Regions from separate parts of the Enterobacter oligotrophicus genome, predicted to be linked through region 1. Evidence: riboswitches for the same ligand, from Rfam matches in the RefSeq annotation. Region 1 holds a riboswitch; each other region holds the start of a gene.

The links. Region 1 has a riboswitch for thiamine pyrophosphate ahead of thiC (phosphomethylpyrimidine synthase ThiC). Riboswitches for the same ligand answer to the same signal wherever they lie in the genome.
Region 2: linked by a shared signal. The riboswitch ahead of thiM (hydroxyethylthiazole kinase) and the one ahead of thiC (phosphomethylpyrimidine synthase ThiC) in region 1 are both predicted to bind thiamine pyrophosphate.
Region 3: linked by a shared signal. The riboswitch ahead of thiB (thiamine ABC transporter substrate binding subunit) and the one ahead of thiC (phosphomethylpyrimidine synthase ThiC) in region 1 are both predicted to bind thiamine pyrophosphate.

What each region holds. Positions count from the first base shown of each region.
Region 1 covers NZ_AP019007.1:2,730,797-2,737,015, forward strand. The annotation lists gene thiE (thiamine phosphate synthase) at 1-182, opposite strand, end outside; gene thiC (phosphomethylpyrimidine synthase ThiC) at 182-2,077, opposite strand; TPP riboswitch at 2,155-2,264, opposite strand; gene rsd (sigma D regulator) at 2,319-2,816, opposite strand; gene nudC (NAD(+) diphosphatase) at 2,912-3,685, shown strand; gene hemE (uroporphyrinogen decarboxylase) at 3,724-4,788, shown strand; gene nfi (deoxyribonuclease V) at 4,798-5,469, shown strand; gene EoCCA6_RS13105 (YjaG family protein) at 5,511-6,101, shown strand.
Region 2 covers NZ_AP019007.1:853,458-859,676, forward strand. The annotation lists gene EoCCA6_RS04080 (PfkB family carbohydrate kinase) at 1-301, shown strand, start outside; gene EoCCA6_RS04085 (GntR family transcriptional regulator) at 275-1,021, opposite strand; gene thiD (bifunctional hydroxymethylpyrimidine kinase/phosphomethylpyrimidine kinase) at 1,064-1,864, opposite strand; gene thiM (hydroxyethylthiazole kinase) at 1,861-2,631, opposite strand; TPP riboswitch at 2,667-2,763, opposite strand; one part of gene EoCCA6_RS04100 (IS3 family transposase) at 3,010-3,920, opposite strand; one part of gene EoCCA6_RS04100 (IS3 family transposase) at 3,920-4,157, opposite strand; gene EoCCA6_RS04105 (TIGR02391 family protein) at 4,398-6,014, opposite strand; gene EoCCA6_RS04110 (DNA cytosine methyltransferase) at 6,019-6,219, opposite strand, start outside.
Region 3 covers NZ_AP019007.1:3,268,178-3,274,396, forward strand. The annotation lists gene thiP (thiamine/thiamine pyrophosphate ABC transporter permease ThiP) at 1-737, opposite strand, end outside; gene thiB (thiamine ABC transporter substrate binding subunit) at 713-1,696, opposite strand; TPP riboswitch at 1,728-1,828, opposite strand; gene sgrR (HTH-type transcriptional regulator SgrR) at 1,865-3,520, opposite strand; gene sgrT (glucose uptake inhibitor SgrT) at 3,609-3,761, shown strand; gene EoCCA6_RS15695 (sugar efflux transporter) at 3,881-5,059, shown strand; gene EoCCA6_RS15700 (Hok/Gef family protein) at 5,276-5,428, shown strand; gene leuD (3-isopropylmalate dehydratase small subunit) at 5,520-6,125, opposite strand; gene leuC (3-isopropylmalate dehydratase large subunit) at 6,136-6,219, opposite strand, start outside.

The DNA of each region.
Region 1 (6,219 bases):
CGCCGCCCCAGTTCAATGGCGGCGACCACATCGGCCTCTACCTCGTCATCGCGTTTATCTTTGATGCGCAGCTGGATCGTGCGAACGCCTGCCTCCAGCAGGCGAGCGATCCACGCTACACTATCCACCACCGGGTAAAGCCCTAAGCGGAAGGGGACAGGGGGGAAATCAGGCTGGTACATTATGCCTCCTCTTTTTTGAGGTAGATTTCGCCGCCTTTGGCGCGGAAGGTTTCTGACATGTCCGCCATACCCACCTCGATAGTCTGCGCGGCGGCGTAGTCACGCACCTCCTGGCTGATTTTCATCGAGCAGAATTTTGGCCCACACATAGAGCAGAAGTGTGCCACTTTGCCGGATTCCTGAGGCAGGGTTTCGTCGTGATAGGCGCGGGCGGTGAACGGGTCGAGCGCCAGGTTGAACTGATCTTCCCAACGGAATTCAAAGCGTGCTTTCGACATGGCGTTATCACGGATTTGCGCGCCCGGATGACCTTTGGCGAGATCCGCCGCGTGGGCGGCAATCTTGTAGGTGATCAGACCCTGCTTCACGTCCTCTTTGTTAGGCAGCCCAAGGTGCTCTTTTGGCGTCACGTAGCAGAGCATTGCGCAGCCGAACCAGCCGATCATCGCCGCACCAATTCCCGACGTGAAGTGGTCGTAACCCGGTGCGATGTCGGTCGTCAAGGGGCCCAGCGTGTAGAACGGTGCTTCGTGGCAGTGCTCCAGCTCTTCGGTCATGTTGCGGCGGATCATCTGCATCGGCACATGTCCCGGACCTTCAATCATCACCTGCACATCATACTCCCAGGCGATTTTGGTCAGCTCGCCCAGCGTGTGCAGTTCGGCAAACTGTGCTTCGTCGTTGGCGTCGCGGATGGAGCCCGGACGCAGGCCGTCGCCCAGCGACAGGGATACGTCATAGGCGGCGCAGATTTCGCAGATCTCGCGGAAGTGTTCGTAGAGGAAGTTTTCCTGGTGATGAGACAGGCACCACTTCGCCATGATCGAACCGCCACGCGAGACAATTCCGGTCAGGCGCTTCGCCGTCATTGGCACGTAGCGCAGCAGCACACCAGCGTGAATGGTGAAATAGTCCACGCCCTGTTCAGCCTGCTCAAGCAACGTATCGCGGAAGGCTTCCCAGGTGAGGTTTTCCGCAATGCCATTCACTTTCTCAAGTGCCTGATAGATTGGCACCGTGCCAATCGGCACCGGGCTGTTACGCAGCACCCATTCGCGGGTTTCGTGGATATAACGCCCGGTAGAGAGATCCATTACCGTGTCTGCGCCCCAGCGCGTAGACCAGACCAGCTTTTCCACCTCCTCTTCAATGGACGAAGTGACCGCTGAGTTACCAATGTTGGCATTGACCTTCACCAGGAAGTTGCGGCCAATGATCATCGGCTCGGATTCCGGGTGGTTGATGTTGGCAGGAATAATGGCGCGACCGGCGGCCACTTCGTCACGCACAAATTCTGGCGTGATGTTCTCCGGCAGGCGAGCACCAAAACCTTCGCCCGGATGCTGGTGGCGCAGCACTTCGCTGCGGATGCGCTCGCGGCCCATGTTTTCACGGATGGCAATAAATTCCATCTCCGGCGTGACGATACCCTGGCGCGCGTAGTGCAACTGCGTGACGCATTTACCCGCTTTCGCACGTTTTGGCGTCAGCAGACCGGTGAAACGCAGTTCGTCCAGACCATCGTCAGCCAGACGTTCTTTGGTGTACGCAGAGCTTTGCTCGTTTAGTTCTTCGCTGTCGTTACGTGCGTCAATCCACGGCTGGCGCAGCTTTGCCAGCCCCTGCTGGACGTTAATGGCAACATCCGGATCGCCGTACGGGCCGGAGGTGTCGTACACCGGCACCGCTTCGTTAACTTCATATTGCGGCTGTTCTTTGCTGCCGCCGATAAGCGTCGGGCTGAGCTGGATTTCGCGCATCGGGACGCGGATATTGTTCTTCGGGCCGGTGATGTAAATACGTTTTGAGTTCGGGAAAGCAGTGCCTTCCAGCGTATTGATGAAGTGTTGTGCTTGTGCGCGCTGTTCGCGGCGGGTCAGTTTTGTTGCAGACATAGCTCATTCCAAAAGTGAAGGACATGGCTTGTCAGACGACGGATGAAGCAAGAGGAGATCGCCCTGGGGCGATACAAAGCAGTTTTACTCTTGTTCCCTTCGCAGGTATTAGCCTGATCAGGTTCCGCGGATCCCGAATTAACGGTCTCAGCCCGTGCTTTCACACTGGGCACTCCGACAAGAAAAATCCCCCTCGTGAGAGGGGCGACTATTTGTAAATTACTCGTTAACGACTAAGAACTCAAGCAGGCCGCGCGATGTTATCTTCATTGCTTGCGTTCAGGTCGTTATCCAACGCGAGGGCAATCAGCTTGTCTTCCAGGGTGAATCGCTCTTCCAGCGCTTCACCGAGATCGGACAGCGCCTGCTGAAACTCAAGATAGTTATCGTGATCGATCGCATTCTCAAGCGTGGAATCGTAGTAATCCATGATCTGCTGGGTATTGGCTTCCAGCAGTGGACAGAGCCTTGATGCACTTAAATACGGGTTACTGCCTTCCATTTCGCGGATAATACGTTCATAAATATTGAAATGGCCGTCGGACAGGTAGTCGACCAGGCTCTGACAAAAGTCATCCAGCGCTTTTTCATTCAGCCGCATAAACGATTCTTTGCCAGGCTTAATACCGACCAGATTGTAATACGCCACGAGTAGATGCTTGCGCACATGTAGCCAGCGATCCACCAGTGTATTACTTCCTCTAACGCGCTCAGTCAGGCTTTCTAGCTGGTTTAACATGTTCGACTCCGCAAGGTTTAGAATTGAATCGGCTTAACCAAAATGTAACCACAATGCTAACAACATGTCAGTGAAGCGAAGGTAGTGCAATAGATATGGATCGTATTATTGAAAAATCAGATCTTGGTTGGTGGATCGTCAGTCACGAACAAAAATTATGGCTGCCCGCCGGGGAAATACCCTACGGCACAGCGGAAAAATTTGATCTTGCAGGCCAGTCCGCACTGAGGATCGGTGAGTGGCAGGGTGAGCCTGTGTGGTTGATCCAACAAGCTCGTCGCCAGGATATGGGATCTGTTCGTCAGGTGCTGGATCTGGACGTGGGGTTGTTCCAGCTGGCGGGCCGTGGTGTGCAACTGGCGGAGTTTTATCGCTCGCATAAATTCTGTGGTTACTGTGGGCATACCATGCATCCGAGCAAAACCGAGTGGGCGATGCTCTGCAGCCACTGCCGCGAACGCTATTACCCTCAGATTGCGCCGTGCATCATCGTCGCTATCCGCCGCGAGGATTCCATCCTGCTGGCGCAACATACCCGTCATCGCAACGGCATTCATACCGTGCTGGCCGGGTTCGTTGAAGTGGGCGAAACGCTGGAGCAGGCGGTGGCGCGCGAGGTGATGGAAGAGAGCAGTATTAAGGTGAAGAACCTGCGCTATGTCACTTCACAGCCGTGGCCATTCCCGATGTCGTTGATGACCGCGTTTATGGCCGAATACGACAGCGGTGAGATTGTTATCGATCAGAAAGAGCTGCTGGAAGCGAACTGGTATCGCTATGACGATTTACCGCTGCTACCGCCGCCAGGCACCGTGGCGCGTCGGTTGATAGAAGATACCGTGGCGATGTGTCGGGCCGAGTATGAGTAGTGTTACACTGAGGCCATGACGCTTAAGGAAATGCAAAAATGACCGAACTGAAGAACGATCGTTATCTGCGTGCGCTGCTGCGCCAGCCCGTTGATGTCACCCCGGTGTGGATGATGCGCCAGGCGGGACGCTATCTCCCGGAGTACAAAGCCACGCGCGCGCAGGCCGGCGATTTTATGTCGCTGTGCAAAAACGCCGAGCTGGCCTGTGAAGTGACGCTCCAGCCGCTGCGTCGCTTCCCGCTGGATGCTGCCATTCTCTTTTCGGACATTCTGACTATTCCGGATGCGATGGGCCTTGGCCTGTACTTCGAAACCGGCGAAGGCCCGCGTTTCACCTCCCCAGTCAAAAGCAAAGCCGACGTTGATAAGCTGCCGATCCCCGATCCGGAAGGCGAACTGGGCTATGTGATGAACGCCGTGCGCACCATTCGCCGTGAATTGAAAGGTGAAGTGCCATTGATTGGCTTCTCCGGTAGCCCGTGGACGCTGGCGACCTATATGGTGGAAGGTGGCAGCAGCAAAGCCTTTACCGTGATCAAAAAGATGATGTACGCCGAGCCGCTGGCGCTGCATGCGCTACTCGACAAGCTGGCGAAGAGCGTCACGCTCTATCTCAACGCGCAGATCAAAGCGGGCGCGCAGTCGGTGATGATTTTCGATACCTGGGGCGGCGTGCTGACCGGGCGCGATTATCAGCAGTTCTCCCTGTACTACATGCACAAAATCGTCGATGGCCTGCTGCGTGAAAACGAAGGTCGTCGCGTGCCGGTGACGCTGTTTACCAAAGGCGGCGGTCAGTGGCTGGAAGCGATGGCGGCGACCGGCTGCGACGCGCTGGGTCTCGACTGGACGACCGATATTGCCGATGCGCGCCGTCGCGTGGGCGATAAAGTGGCGCTGCAGGGCAATATGGACCCGTCCATGCTCTACGCACAGCCAGCCCGCATTGAAGAAGAAGTGTCGACTATACTGTCTGGTTTCGGCCAGGGTGAAGGCCACGTCTTTAACCTCGGCCACGGTATTCATCAGGATGTGCCGCCAGAACACGCTGGCGTATTTGTGGAGGCGGTGCATCGGCTTTCTGCGCAGTATCACAAGTAAGGAGTGGTTATGGATCTCGCGTCGCTACGCGCTCAACAAATCGAACTGGCCTCATCGGTGATCCGCGAGGATCGCCCGGACAGAGATCCCCCGCAGTACATTGGCGGAGCGGACGTCGGTTTTGAGCAGGGCGGCGAAGTGACGCGCGCGGCGATGGTGCTGCTGAAGTATCCCTCGCTTGAGCTGGTGGAGTACAAGGTGGCGCGCATCGCTACCACCATGCCCTACATTCCTGGCTTTCTCTCCTTCCGTGAATATCCCGCGCTGCTGGCAGCGTGGGAACAACTCTCGCAAAAACCTGACCTGCTTTTCGTGGACGGACACGGTATCTCCCATCCGCGCCGTTTAGGCGTTGCCAGTCACTTTGGTTTGCTGGTGGACGTGCCGACCATCGGTGTCGCCAAGAAACGCCTCTGCGGTAAGTTTGAGCCACTCTCCGACGAGCCGGGCGCGCTGGCACCGCTTATCGATAAAGGCGAGCAGCTGGCATGGGTGTGGCGCAGTAAAGCACGCTGTAACCCGTTGTTTATTGCCACCGGACATCGGGTGAGCATGGACAGCGCGCTGGCGTGGGTGCAGCACTGTATGAAGGGCTACCGTTTACCGGAACCGACACGCTGGGCGGATGCCGTCGCCTCCGCGCGTCCGGCTTTTGTTCGTTGGCAGGAAATTCAGCCATGATTCAGGTAAACTGCGGCTAATTTTCGATTCGAGACATCATCATGCTACAAAACCCGATTCACCTGCGCCTTGAGAAGCTGGAAAGCTGGCAGCACGTCACCTTTATGGCCTGCCTGTGCGAGCGCATGTATCCCAATTATGCCGCGTTCTGCAAGCAGACCGAGTTTGGTGATGGCCACATCTATCGCCGTATCCTGGATTTAATCTGGGAGACGTTAACGGTCAAAGACGCGAAGGTGAACTTCGACTCTCAGCTCGAGAAGCTGGAAGAGGCTATTCCGGTAGCGGATGATTTTGACCTGTATGGTGTCTATCCGGCCATCGACGCCTGCGTGGCGTTAAGCGAGCTGATTCACTCCCGTCTGAGTGGCGAAACGCTGGAACATGCTATCGAAGTCAGTAAGGCATCCATTACGACCGTGGCGATGCTGGAAATGACCCAGGAAGGCCGCGAAATGACCGACGAAGAATTGCGGGCGAACCCGGCGGTTGAGCAGGAATGGGACATCCAGTGGGAGATTTTCCGCCTGCTGGCAGAGTGCGAAGAACGCGATATTGAGCTGATCAAAGGGCTGCGTGCAGACTTACGTGAGGCCGGTGAGAGCAATATTGGTATAATTTTTAACCAATGAGACAACAAAACGTGATTTAACGCCTGTTTTGTCGCACCTCGACTCTTCCCTTCTGCCCCCCGTCTGGTCTACATTTGGGGGGCGAAAAAAAGTGGCTATCGGTGCGTGTATGCAGGAG
Region 2 (6,219 bases), 1.9 Mb from region 1:
GGGTGCAGAGTGGCAGCAACGATTCGGCTCAGCCCTGATTGTGCGTCACGACAAAGACGGTGCCGCCTGGTATGACGGTGACGCTTCGGGTTACGTTCCGGCGTTTCCGGCAACCGTCGTCGACACTATCGGCGCTGGCGACAGCCATGCGGGCGGTACGCTGGCCGGGCTGGCGGCAGGCTGGTCACTGGCGGATGCGGTACTGCTGGGCAATGCGGTTGCTGCATGGGTGGTCAGCCACCGCGGCGGGGACTGTGCGCCTGGGCGCGAGGAACTACTCCTCGCACACAAAGACGTATAGATCGCTGCGACAGTAGCTGATGCTGTACTCAATCGGCCGGTGCTGTTGGTCAAGCGCAACCTGCTTGATCACCAGCACCGGTATTTTGTCATCCATCTTTATGTGCGCCTGGAACTCGCTGTCCGGCATACGGGCGCTGACGCGCGAACGGGTGCGCTGTGGGAAGATATTCTGGCTGCGGAAGTAATCGTACAGCGAGATGCCAATCGCGTCCGGGTCGGGGATTAAGCCTACCGGAACCCAGGACTCTTCAATCGATACGGCATCATCATCAACGTAGCGGATGCGTTTAAGCAAAAAGACGTCGCTTTCCGCCTCTATCGACAAATGGCTGGCGACCTCTTCCGGGCATTTCACTACCCGTTTGTTGACCCACAGCGTGTTAGGCTTTTGTCCGCGCAGCACCACCTGTTGAGAAAATCCGCGCGCCTCTTTCAGCGAATACTCAAAGATATTATTGATTTGCGTTCCGTAGCCGCGCGCGCGCGTCACCACGCCCTCTTTTTCCAGCGCCTGCATTGCTTTGCGCACGGTAATGCGCGACACGCCAGTTAACTGACTCAGGTCCCGCTCGCCGGGCAGAATATTCCCGTGTTCCAGCACACCGCTGCGCACCGCGTTTTTTACCGTTTCAGCAAATTTCAGGTACAGCGGCGTGTTGTCCGGCGCGGCAATCCGTTCATTCAGTAGAGCGATTAACCGGGTATGCGCTTGTTCCATCTCTGTTTTTCTCAGGCCTGATGTTTCCAGCCAGTATACGGCTTACCACCAGGCATGAAAATGGTGTACCGGTCCAATACCGTGACCAACCTCCAGAGTATCGGCTTTTGCCAGCGCGGCTGAGAGCCAGTCTTTGGCCTCGCGCACGGTATCGGCCCAGTTATCATGCCGTGGACGCAGCGCCGCCAGTGCGGCAGAGAGCGTACAGCCCGTGCCGTGGGTGTTTTTGGTCTGCACGCGCGGGGCAGTGAAACGCAGCTCGCCGTCACGGGTGAAGAGCCAGTCCGGGCTTTCCGCATCATCCAGATGACCGCCTTTCATCAGCACCGCGCCACAGCCCATCACCAGCAGCGCGTTTCCCTGCTCTTTCATTTCGCGTTCGTTTTGCGCGTGCGGCGCATCCAGCAGCGCTGCAGCTTCAGGAAGATTTGGCGTAATGAGCGCGACCTGCGGCAGCAGTTTTTTACGCAGCGTTTCAACGGCGGACGCGGATAACAGCGGATCACCACTTTTTGCCAGCATCACGGTATCAAGCACCACATTTTGCACCTGGTAACGCGTTAGCCGTTCTGCCACGGCTTCCACAATATCGGTCTCCGCCAGCATGCCGATTTTAGTGGTATCGATGCGCACATCGCTGAATACTGAGTCAAGCTGCGCGGCGACAAAGTCCGGCTCAATGCGGTAAACCGACTGCACACCACGCGTATTTTGCGCCACCAGTGCCGTAATCACAGAACAACCGTATGCGCCCAGCGCGGAGAAGGTTTTCAGATCGGCCTGAATGCCTGCCCCGCCACTTGGATCGGTGCCGGCAATAGTGAGTGCGTTAATCCGTTTCATGCCTGTTCCTCCAGGTTATAAAGCGCGTCCAAAAAAGCGCTGGCAAAACTGCCGGGGCCACGGGAGTGCGCTGTAGCAACGCTTCCGGCGCGCTTCATAAATCCACAGGCAGCAACCACGTTATCCAGCCTGTCGCCAGGCAGTGAACAGCTGGCTGCCACAACCGCCGAAAGCGCACAACCAGTGCCCACCACGCGGGTCATCAGCGGATCGCCACCCGTTACCGTGCGGGTTCGCTGCCCGTCGGTGATGTAATCCACCTCGCCAGTGACCACCACAATCGCATTCGTCTGACGTGCCAGCGCCTGGGCAGCAGGCAGCGCCGTGGCGGCGGTGTCGGCGGTGTCGACGCCACGCCCGCCCGCGCTCATCCCCGCCAGCGCGAGAATTTCAGACGCATTGCCGCGAATGGCTGCAGGTTTAAGGGAAAGAATGTGATGGCAAAAACGGGTGCGAAACGTCAGCGCGCCGACTGCAACCGGATCGAGCGTCCAGGGTTTGCCTGCCGCCACAGCGCTTTCAATCGCCCGGCGCATCGACTGGGCGCGCGGCGCGGTGAGTGTGCCGACGTTGATAAGCACCGCATCGGCAAGCGCGGCAAACTGCTCGGCTTCTTCGGCTTCAATCACCATCGCCGGGGATGCGCCAAGCGCCAGCAGAACGTTGGCCGTAAAGGTTTGCACGACATCGTTGGTCATACAGTGCGTGAGCGGGGAATGGGTTCGGAACTGATGTAAAACGTGTAAATCGAGCAGGTCAGGCTGCATGGTATCGCTCCTGCCTTGCGTGAAGAAGCGATGACCGGGAAGGCATCTGACTTCCCTACGCTGGCATTATCCAGATCAGGTAATACGGGTATTTCTCAGCCCATCAGCGATGGGGCACCCCGAGTCATGAAGATTGAATCTCTATACTTTTTGCCAGCTTAGGGGAAGTGGGTTGCTAACGCAAGCCCGCCCTTCCGGTTATCGCTTCTTCACGCTGTACCTCAGTTTGTACCCCATATCTGTATGACAAAATTTATTGATTATCTAAACGTGCTTCTAAAAACGCCTCGCGTAGAAAACGTCACTGAAGAGTTTCGTCAGTGTAGTTCCTAAGTGTTCTTTTTTTCTGGATGCGGCTGGTGAATCGCCACGGATAATCTAGACACTTCTGAGCCGTTGAAAATATTGATTTTCATATTCCGTCGGTGGCATCTGATCACTCGAACCATGCCGACGCTTACTGTTATAAAACATTTCGATGTAATCAAAAATATCGCTGCGGGCTTCTCCCCGCGTCCCGTAGGTCTTTTTCTTTATCCGTTCACGCTTCAGTAGCTGGAAAAAACTTTCTGCAACTGCGTTGTCGTGACAGTTACCACGACGGCTCATACTGCCCTCCAGTCCGTGTGATTTCAGGAACGACTGCCACGCATGGCTTGTGTACTGACTACCCTGATCAGAATGAACCAGCACCTGTTTTTGGGGGTTACGTCGCCACACGGCCATCAGAAGCGCATTCAGGACAATATCTTTGGTCATCCGGGGTTGCATTGACCAGCCGATAACTTTGCGCGAGAACAGGTCAACAACTACGGCCAGATACAGCCAGCCTTCGTGGGTTCGGATGTAAGTTATGTCCGTTACCCAACGTTCATCCGGTGCTTCCGGGTTGAACTGCCGCTGGAGTCTGTTGGGTGTCACGATACTGGCTTCATCTTTACGCGCTCGTGGGCTTCGATACCCGACCTGAGCCTTTATCCCGGCACGCTTCATTAGCCGCCAGACACGGTTAATTCCGCATTGTTGCCCGCTATCTCGCAGGTCGAGATGGATCTTGCGATAGCCATAAACGCAACCGGACTCCAGCCAGAACTGTTTGATTTGTCCTGTCAGCCTGAGATCCGCCTGATGCCGTGGTGAATGCGGCTGTTGAAGCCAGGTGTAAAACCCACTCGGATGAACATTCAGCACCCGACAGAGTAGACGAACAGGCCAATAACAGGAGTTGTCACGGATAAAGACGTACCTCAGTCGGACAGCTTTGCGAAGTACGCCGCGGCTTTTTTTAATATATCCCGTTCGTCAGTAACCCGCTTCAGCTCCTTCTGGAGTCGGCGGATCTCGGCCTGAGCATCTGACTGCTCTTTGTTGGTGGAAGAGTCCGGCCCGTACTTCTTTATCCAGGCATAAAGACTGTGGGTAGTGATATCGAGACGTGTTGCAACACTGGAAACAGAATGGTCACGATCAACAACCTGTTTGACAGCTTCAATTTTAAACTCTTCAGGATAACGCTTACTGCTCATGTGCACCTCTCTTAAAGCCATTTTAAATGACTCTGAGGCGTCTGTTAAACCCGTGGCGATTCAATTTGAACAACTCTCTGATATTTGAGAATTCCTAATGTCATATTGGGGAGGTCCCCAAAGTTAACGTTTAACAGCTTAAATAACCACGCTAATAATCCACGGAAAGTAGGCCTTTCTGAATGAAGCATACACTAAACCCTGTGTATGCCTTCATATCTTCAGAATTAAAATTAATTACTATATTGCTCCTTTATCCGTTATAACCTCCGCACCTTCCATCCTTTCAAAAAGATAAGAAATCAAACTTAAAACGTTTAAACAATCCAACTCTGAATATTGCTCAGGAACTAATTTATCCAATGGCATATGAGCAGCCGGGTTTCTAAAGGACTCAATAACTCCTTGAGATAATGAGCGCTGTCCACTTTGAATACTCATACCTGTTTTAGTTGAAGTATCACATAATTTAATGACAGGTTTATTAGGAGAGAATACTAAATTAACAAGTTCTGTACCATCAAGTGTTGAACCAGTAAGTTCACGAATCACCTCACAGTATATTTTCGTTCCTTGATCAGCTGCCATTCCATATTGTTTATTTGTATAGAATGCTTTTATTCTATCTTTAATTTTCTCATTCAGATACCGCCAGTGTAGCAAAGGATATTCTGGAACTATTGTATGCAGAGCTTCAATTACAGGAGTATACTTCTCCAGTGCGTCCTCTTCACCAAGAAAGTCAATAATTTTTGATGTTTGTTGCCTTATATCCTCAGGCATAGTACTCATCCATTGATTGGTATCTATGCCAGTTGTCACCTCAAGTTCTTTTTCCTTCTTCTCTTTCCTTTTATTTCTCCAATCATTATTAACTTGGTTAATGATTGTTGATAAATATTCTCGAAGAAGAGCCATTTCTTCATTATCCCAATCAATAGACTGCCGGTTGGTTGAGATGACATCATCATCAAGATCATCAATGAAATCAACAGATATCCATCCGGTCAAATATTGAAAGAAATGGCTTGACGTGCTGTTTGAAAAAAACTCGGGGTTATTAACGAGCTTCCCTCTTGAAAATAGCGAAATACCTCTTAATCCCGAATTTGGTCTTATAGGAGTTCGTGAAGTATACAATTTTCCTTTCAATTTATCTTTATAAGGGCTGTCATCTTTAACCAAAGACTCAACATCCCATTCGAACTGCTGCTCAAAACCACTATAACGACGAGCATTATTTACAGTTGCAACATGACCATGTTGGTCTTTAAGATTTATATTAAAATTATCATCAACGATAAATATTTTTGACAGGCTGTTAGCAATCGCTTCAAGATCAAATGGCGATTGTCGTTTGAGTTTGGATAATTTTATCGTCGTCCCATTTGGAGCATCTGTAGGCCCATCAGATAATTCAACCGTTGGATTATAAACACCATCAGCATTGAGCAGTGCATTCCAATCAAGTATAAATCTATTTCTTTTTCCATCCTTAACAGTATCAATAGTTATTTCTTTGGCAAGACCAAAAAGAGCTAATTTCCCTAAACCTTTTTTACCTGTAGCATAACGTCCAAACCGTGGTGTTGGCTTATCACCATCATGTCGGCGTCTATTTCTGCCTATGACTAAAAATCGTTGTTGAATATCTGTGGCACTCATCCCTGTACCATCATCTTTAATACTGATAAATTTGTTACTCCCTACTTCCAAAAAATCGAGAGTCACGTTTCCTGAGTCAGCATCATAGGCATTTGAAATCAGTTCAGCAAGAGCTGGTGGAAGCGTAGAATACATTTTCACGCCGAGATGTTCTATCGTATGAGGATCAAACTTCATTTCGTAATCAGACATGTGATTATTCCCTATTCTGTTTTCCTAATTGATTCAAATGCTCAATAATCTTGGTTGCATGTGCACAAATAAAAGCAGGTGGCAAGGCATTGCCGATCATTAGTGCAGCGAACTCTCTCCCTCTATCCAGCGAAAAGGCATAGTTTTTGGGAAAAGTTTGAAGTGCGGCAGCTTCACGCAACGTAATAGCTCTATCTTGTTCAGG
Region 3 (6,219 bases), 540 kb from region 1:
AGCAACGCCGCACGGCCAGGGTCATAGTCGTAACTTAACGCCTGATAAATTGCCAACTCAATGGTGGTGGCCTGCGGCCCGCCGCCGAGAGAAAGCACGGTGGCAAAGCTGGCGAAGCAGAGCATGAAGATCAGCGCGGCGACGGGCGGGATCTGACGTCGCAGCCATGGCCATTCGACAAAACGGAAGAACGACCAGCCGCGCATGCCGAGCTGGGCGGCAATCTGACGTTGTTCGCCGGGGATATTCTCCAGCGCCTGCAAAAAGAGCCGTGTTGCCATCGGCATGTTGAAAAAGATGTGCGCCAGCAGAATGCCCTTCAGCCCGTAGGGGGAGAAGGTCCACTCCAGACCTAAAGACGCAAAGAGTGAGGCCAGCCAGCCCTGACGACCATACACGCTCAAAATACCGAACACTGCCACCAGAACGGGCAGGATCAGCGTCATAGCGCACAGACGGAGAAGCGCCTGCCTGCCGGGAAAACGCCTGCGGTAAAGCGATCTGGCGAGGAAAATGGCCGGGATCACCGACAGCAGCGCGGAGAGAAATGCCTGCCAGAAAGAGAAGCGAACTACGTGCCAGAGATAACTGTCGTGCCAGAGTGCGGGCACGTCACTTTCTGGCGCGTTAAACCACAACGCAAGAAATGCGCCCAGACTGACCGCCACCATCAGGATGGCGGCGAGCAGCCCAGGTATTAACCAGCCGGGAATCAGCGGCTGACGGCGCGTTGCCATTCACTTACCCATGCTGCACGCTGCGTGGCGACCTGCTGCGGCGTAAATTCCAGCGACGTTTGCGGTTTGGTCAATTGGTCGAAGCCTGCTGGCAGCGTCACGTTGGTCACCGGGTACATCCAGTTGCCTGTCGGGATCGCATTCTGGAACGCCGGGGAGACCATAAATTTCAGGAACTTCTCGGCCAGCTCCGGCTGTTTACTGGCGGCAGTGCGCGCAGCCACTTCTACCTGAAGGTAGTGGCCTTCAGCAAAATTGGCGGCGGCGTAGTGGTCTTTCTTCTCAGCGATAATGTGGTAGGCCGGGGAGGTGGTGTAGCTCAGCACCAGGTCGCTTTCTCCTTTCAGAAACAGACCGTAGGCTTCGCTCCAGCCTTTGGTGACGGTCACGGTTTTGGCCGCCAGCTTCTGCCAGGCTTCCGGCGCGTTATCTCCGTAAACTTTCTGCATCCATAACAGCAGCCCTAAGCCAGGCGTACTGGTACGCGGATCTTCATAGATCACGCGCCATTTCTGGTCGCTTTCGACCAGCTCTTTCAGGCTTTTCGGCGGGTTTTTCAGCTTATTTTTGTCATAGACGAAAGCAAAGTAGCCGTAATCGAACGGGACAAAGGTATCGTTTTTCCAGCCACCAGGGACGTTAACGGCATCTGCCGCCACGCCGCTTTTGGCGAACAGTTTGGTTTGCGTGGCGGCTTCCAGCAGGTTGTTGTCCAGCCCAAGCACCACATCGGCTTTGCTGTTTTTCCCTTCCATGCGCAGACGGTTAAGCAGCGAGACGCCATCTTCCAGCGCCACGAACTTCAGCTCGCAGTTGCAATCAGCTTCAAAGGCTTTTTTAACCACCGGGCCAGGGCCCCAGTCTGCGGAGAAGGAGTCGTAGGTGTAGACCGTCAGAACGGGCTTAGCAAAAGCAGGCAGCGCAAACAGCGCCAGCAGGGGAAGACATTTTTTTAACACTTTGCACCTCAAAGTTGAGTGGCAAAGGATTTTGAGCGACAGCCTCAAATCCCTTCGCCGGCGTTATCCGGATCAGGTTCGACGGGTATTATCTCAGCGCACATCAGTGATGCAGCACCCCGTTGAGAACGGCAGTATTGTAATGATTTGGTGAATATTACGAAAGTGTTATGGTTCCGGCGGCGCAAACCAGGCGGATTTAAAATCAAACCAGCCCAGCGTATTCATCCGCAAACCGCGCATACTGCGCTGGCCCTGAATCATCAGCCAGTGGTGGATCAACGGCACGATGGCCTGTTCGGATAACAGCTGCTGGCACCACGCGGCCAGGTTCATCTCACCCGCACGCCACTGGGTGGCGTCCTGTTGCCAGTCACGGTTGATACAGCGCTGGATCAGCGGCACCTCATACAGATGCGAAAAGAGCGAAAAATCGAGCGGCAGAGTAAAGTTGGCGCTGTTTAACCAGATATCGCTGACGATATCGCCGCGATGCCATTCATCATAGTCCACTTCCTGGATTTCCAGCGTCACCCCAACGGCCGCCAGCAGTTTGCTCATGATCCTGGCAATAAAACGGTGTTCGACATGCTCCCGGTAAAACGTGAGGGTGATGGATTCCAGCCCCGCGGGCTTTTCAGCCTGCACCGGTCGGGCGTGGTGCCAGCGAGGAAGCAGACCGTACGCCGGGAACCAGAAGGTTTGATATTGCTCTTCTGCGTGGTAGATCAGGTTTGCGGGGGCGAGAATGTGGCTGATCCATTTGCGGACCTCGTGGTTTGCGCCGCGATGGGTGCGGCTATCAAAAAGCAGATAATAACAGCCCTCTTCAAGGCGGCTCTCAACCGCTTTTTCACCGGTAGTGGGGCCTTCCAGCGTCAGCCCAACGCTGAGCTCTTCATTGATATCCGGTAACACCCAGACGTTCACTTCATCAATCAACGCCCGGTAGCCAAAGTAGTCGTCAAAGGCACGGATTTTTAACTGATTATTGTTATTGCGTGAAACGGAATAGGGGCCGGTGCCGATGGGCAGGCTGGCAAAATTGTTCAGCGATTCCCACTCGGCGGGCAAAATCATCGACGGTACATAGCCCAGCAGCCAGGGAAGCCATTTGTCTGGCTGCGAAAGCTCGATATCCAGCGTCCAGGCCGTCGGCGAATGAATATGCGTGATGTGCGAGTAGAGCGGCAGCGTGCGGGCGCGCTCTAAAGACACGATGACGTCGCGCATATCCAGCTCGCGGCCGTGGTGAAAATGAATGCCAGGACGTAAAAAGAAACGCCAGTGAAGGGGGGACAGCTGCTGCCAGTGGTGCGCGATATCCGCTTCGAGTTCCCCGTTTTCCTCATTTATCCGCGTCAGCCCGCTGAAGATTTGCCGCGCCATATGTGTTTCAGAACGACGTAATGCCGTGCCGGGTAACAGATTTTTCATTGGGCGGTAGTAGACCACCCGCAGGATATGGCGTCCCTGGCGAAAACTTCGCCCGAGATGAGAGACCAGCATCTGGCGCACTGCCGCTTTATCGCCCACCAGTTGTACCAGCTGATCGATGCGATCCTGCTCCAGCAGATCTTCCGCTCGCTGTTGTTGCAATGCCAGCCCGGTATACAGGAAGGTCAAACGTGAACGCTTGCCGCGTCCCGCCTCGGCCTCCCAGTTGAGCCAGCCCTGCTGCTGCATGGTGTTGAGCAGCGTGCGCATATGCCGACGCGAACAGTTGAGCAGGTCAGCCAGTTCGTTCAGCGTGGTCTCCTGCGATTGCCCCTCGCAGCATTGCCACAGGCGGATAAATTGTTGTTGCAGACGACCGGAAGGCATAAAAGAGGAACTCCTGACAAAAAATCAGCAATTTATTTATCCCTATATTAAGCCAATAATTCTTCCCGATGAAGCGAGGAGGTAAATTATGAAGAGGTCTACCGCACGTCAGTTTTATCAGCACTATTTTTCAGCGACACAAGGTGTGTCCTGGCTGGCCCGCCAGTGTGCAGAGCAACGGCTGAAAATGCTGGAAGATCTGATGCAGTGGGACGTTACGAAACCGACCTCTTCTCGCTAACTCGCCTCGATCATGTGTGACTGAGTATTGGTGCTAATCACCCGCCAGCAAAATGTTTTTGCTGGCTTTTTTCGTTTACTATTCACCCAATTTCGATTCGCTTTCACAAGGACTTGCGCATGCTCTGGTTGATGACGATGGGGCGACGCCTGAACGGCGTGTATGCCGCTTTTATGCTGGTGGCCTTCATGATGGGCGTGGCGGGGGCGCTGCAGGCACCGACGCTCAGTCTGTTCCTCAGCCGTGAAGTGGGAGCGCAGCCGTTTTGGGTTGGCCTGTTCTACACCGTCAATGCCATTGCCGGTATCCTCGTCAGCCTGTGGCTGGCAAAACGATCCGACAGTCAGGGTGACCGTCGTAAGCTGATCCTGTTTTGCTGTGCCATGGCTGTCGCTAATGCGCTGCTGTTTGCGTTCAATCGTCATTACCTGACGCTTCTCACCTGCGGAGTGCTGCTGGCGTCTCTGGCGAACACTGCCATGCCGCAGCTGTTCGCGCTGGCGCGTGAATATGCCGACAGTTCAGCGCGGGAAGTGGTGATGTTTAGCTCGGTGATGCGTGCGCAGCTCTCGCTGGCGTGGGTGATCGGCCCGCCGCTGGCGTTCATGCTGGCGCTGAATTACGGCTTTACTGCTATGTTTTCCATCGCCGCCGGGATTTTTGCCATCAGCCTCGCGTTGATTGCCTTTGCGCTGCCGTCGGTGGCGCGGGTTGAGCAGACGACGGATAAACCCATTACGCATGTCAGCGGCTGGCAGGATAAGAATGTCAGGATGCTGTTTATCGCCTCCACGCTGATGTGGACCTGCAACACCATGTACATCATCGATATGCCGCTGTGGATCAGCAGCACACTGGGTTTGCCGGATAAGCTCGCGGGGATTTTAATGGGCACCGCTGCCGGGCTGGAAATCCCGGCGATGATACTGGCGGGGTATTACGTTAAGCGCTTCGGCAAGCGAAGGATGATGGTAACTGCCGTGGCGGCGGGCGTGCTGTTCTATTTTGGCCTGATTTTCTTCCACAGCCATACGGCGCTGCTGGCGCTGCAGCTGTTTAACGCTGTATTTATCGGGATTGTCGCCGGGATTGGGATGCTCTGGTTCCAGGATTTAATGCCGGGTCGGGCAGGCTCAGCCACCACGCTCTTTACCAACAGTATTTCAACGGGAGTGATTCTGGCCGGTGTGATTCAGGGCGCGCTGGCGCAAAGCTACGGACATGCGCCAGTGTACTGGGTGATTGCTGCGATCTCTGTTATGACGTTACTGCTGACGTGTCGTGTGAAAGATGTCTGATTCTGGAAGGCGGCTTCACGAAATTCACTGACTTTCTGACAGGCTCTGAGAAGGAGCATAGAGTGCGTGGCGGGTGCTTGAGGCTGTTTGCCTCAGGCTTTCGCAAGAGGCAAACAGTGGAGAGTCCCACATCAAAAAACTGATGGGGAGGCTAACTTCACAACCCACATTGCGAGGTTAGTCTCTTCATTGCCGAAAAGCAATAAGGAGGCTGGAATGCCAAAACATACTCTGCTGTTAGGTTTGTTTCTGATCTGTACGACGTTGTTGATCTTCACCTGGATGGTTCGCGACTCGCTGTGTGAGTTGCATTTCAGACAGGAGAAAACAGAGCTGGCGGCAGTGTTGGCCTACGAAGCAAAACGTTAGCGGTATTGGCGGGGGAAGTTCCCCGCCTCTCCAGAGTGGTCAAGCCTCAACGCACCCTTATCAATGGCCCGCAGGATGCGGGCCATTGCATTTAGCCCATAAACGCAGGCTGTTTTTTCTCGTAAGCGGAGATAGCCTCTTCGTGCTGCAGCGTTAAGCCAATACTGTCCAGCCCGTTTAGCATGCAGTGGCGGCGGAACGCGTCAATGCTGAAGCTGTAGGTCTTATCACCGGCTTTCACCACTTCCGCTTCCAGATCCACCTCAAACGACATACCCGGATTCGCCTGTACCAGCGTAAACAGCTCGTCGACCTGCGCATCGCTCAGCGTTACCGGCAACAGCTGGTTGTTAAAGCTGTTGCCGTAGAAGATATCCGCGAAGCTCGGAGCAATAACGACCTTAAAACCGTAGTCGGTCAGCGCCCAGGGGGCGTGCTCACGCGATGAGCCGCAGCCGAAGTTTTCGCGCGCCAGCAGGATGGATGCGCCTTTGTATTCCGGGAAGTTCAGGACGAATTCCGGGTTAGGCACTTCACCTTTATCGTCCAGGAAACGCCAGTCGTTAAACAGGTGTGCGCCAAAACCCGTGCGGGTCACTTTCTGCAAAAACTGTTTAGGGATGATGGCATCCGTATCGACGTTAGCGGCGTCCAGTGGAACAACCCGGCCCGTATGTTGGGTAAATTTCTCTGCCATGATTGTCTCCTTATTTCAGGCTGCGAATATCGGCGAAATGGCCGGTGACTGCCGCAGCGGCGGCCATTGCCGGGCTGACCAGATGGGTACGCCC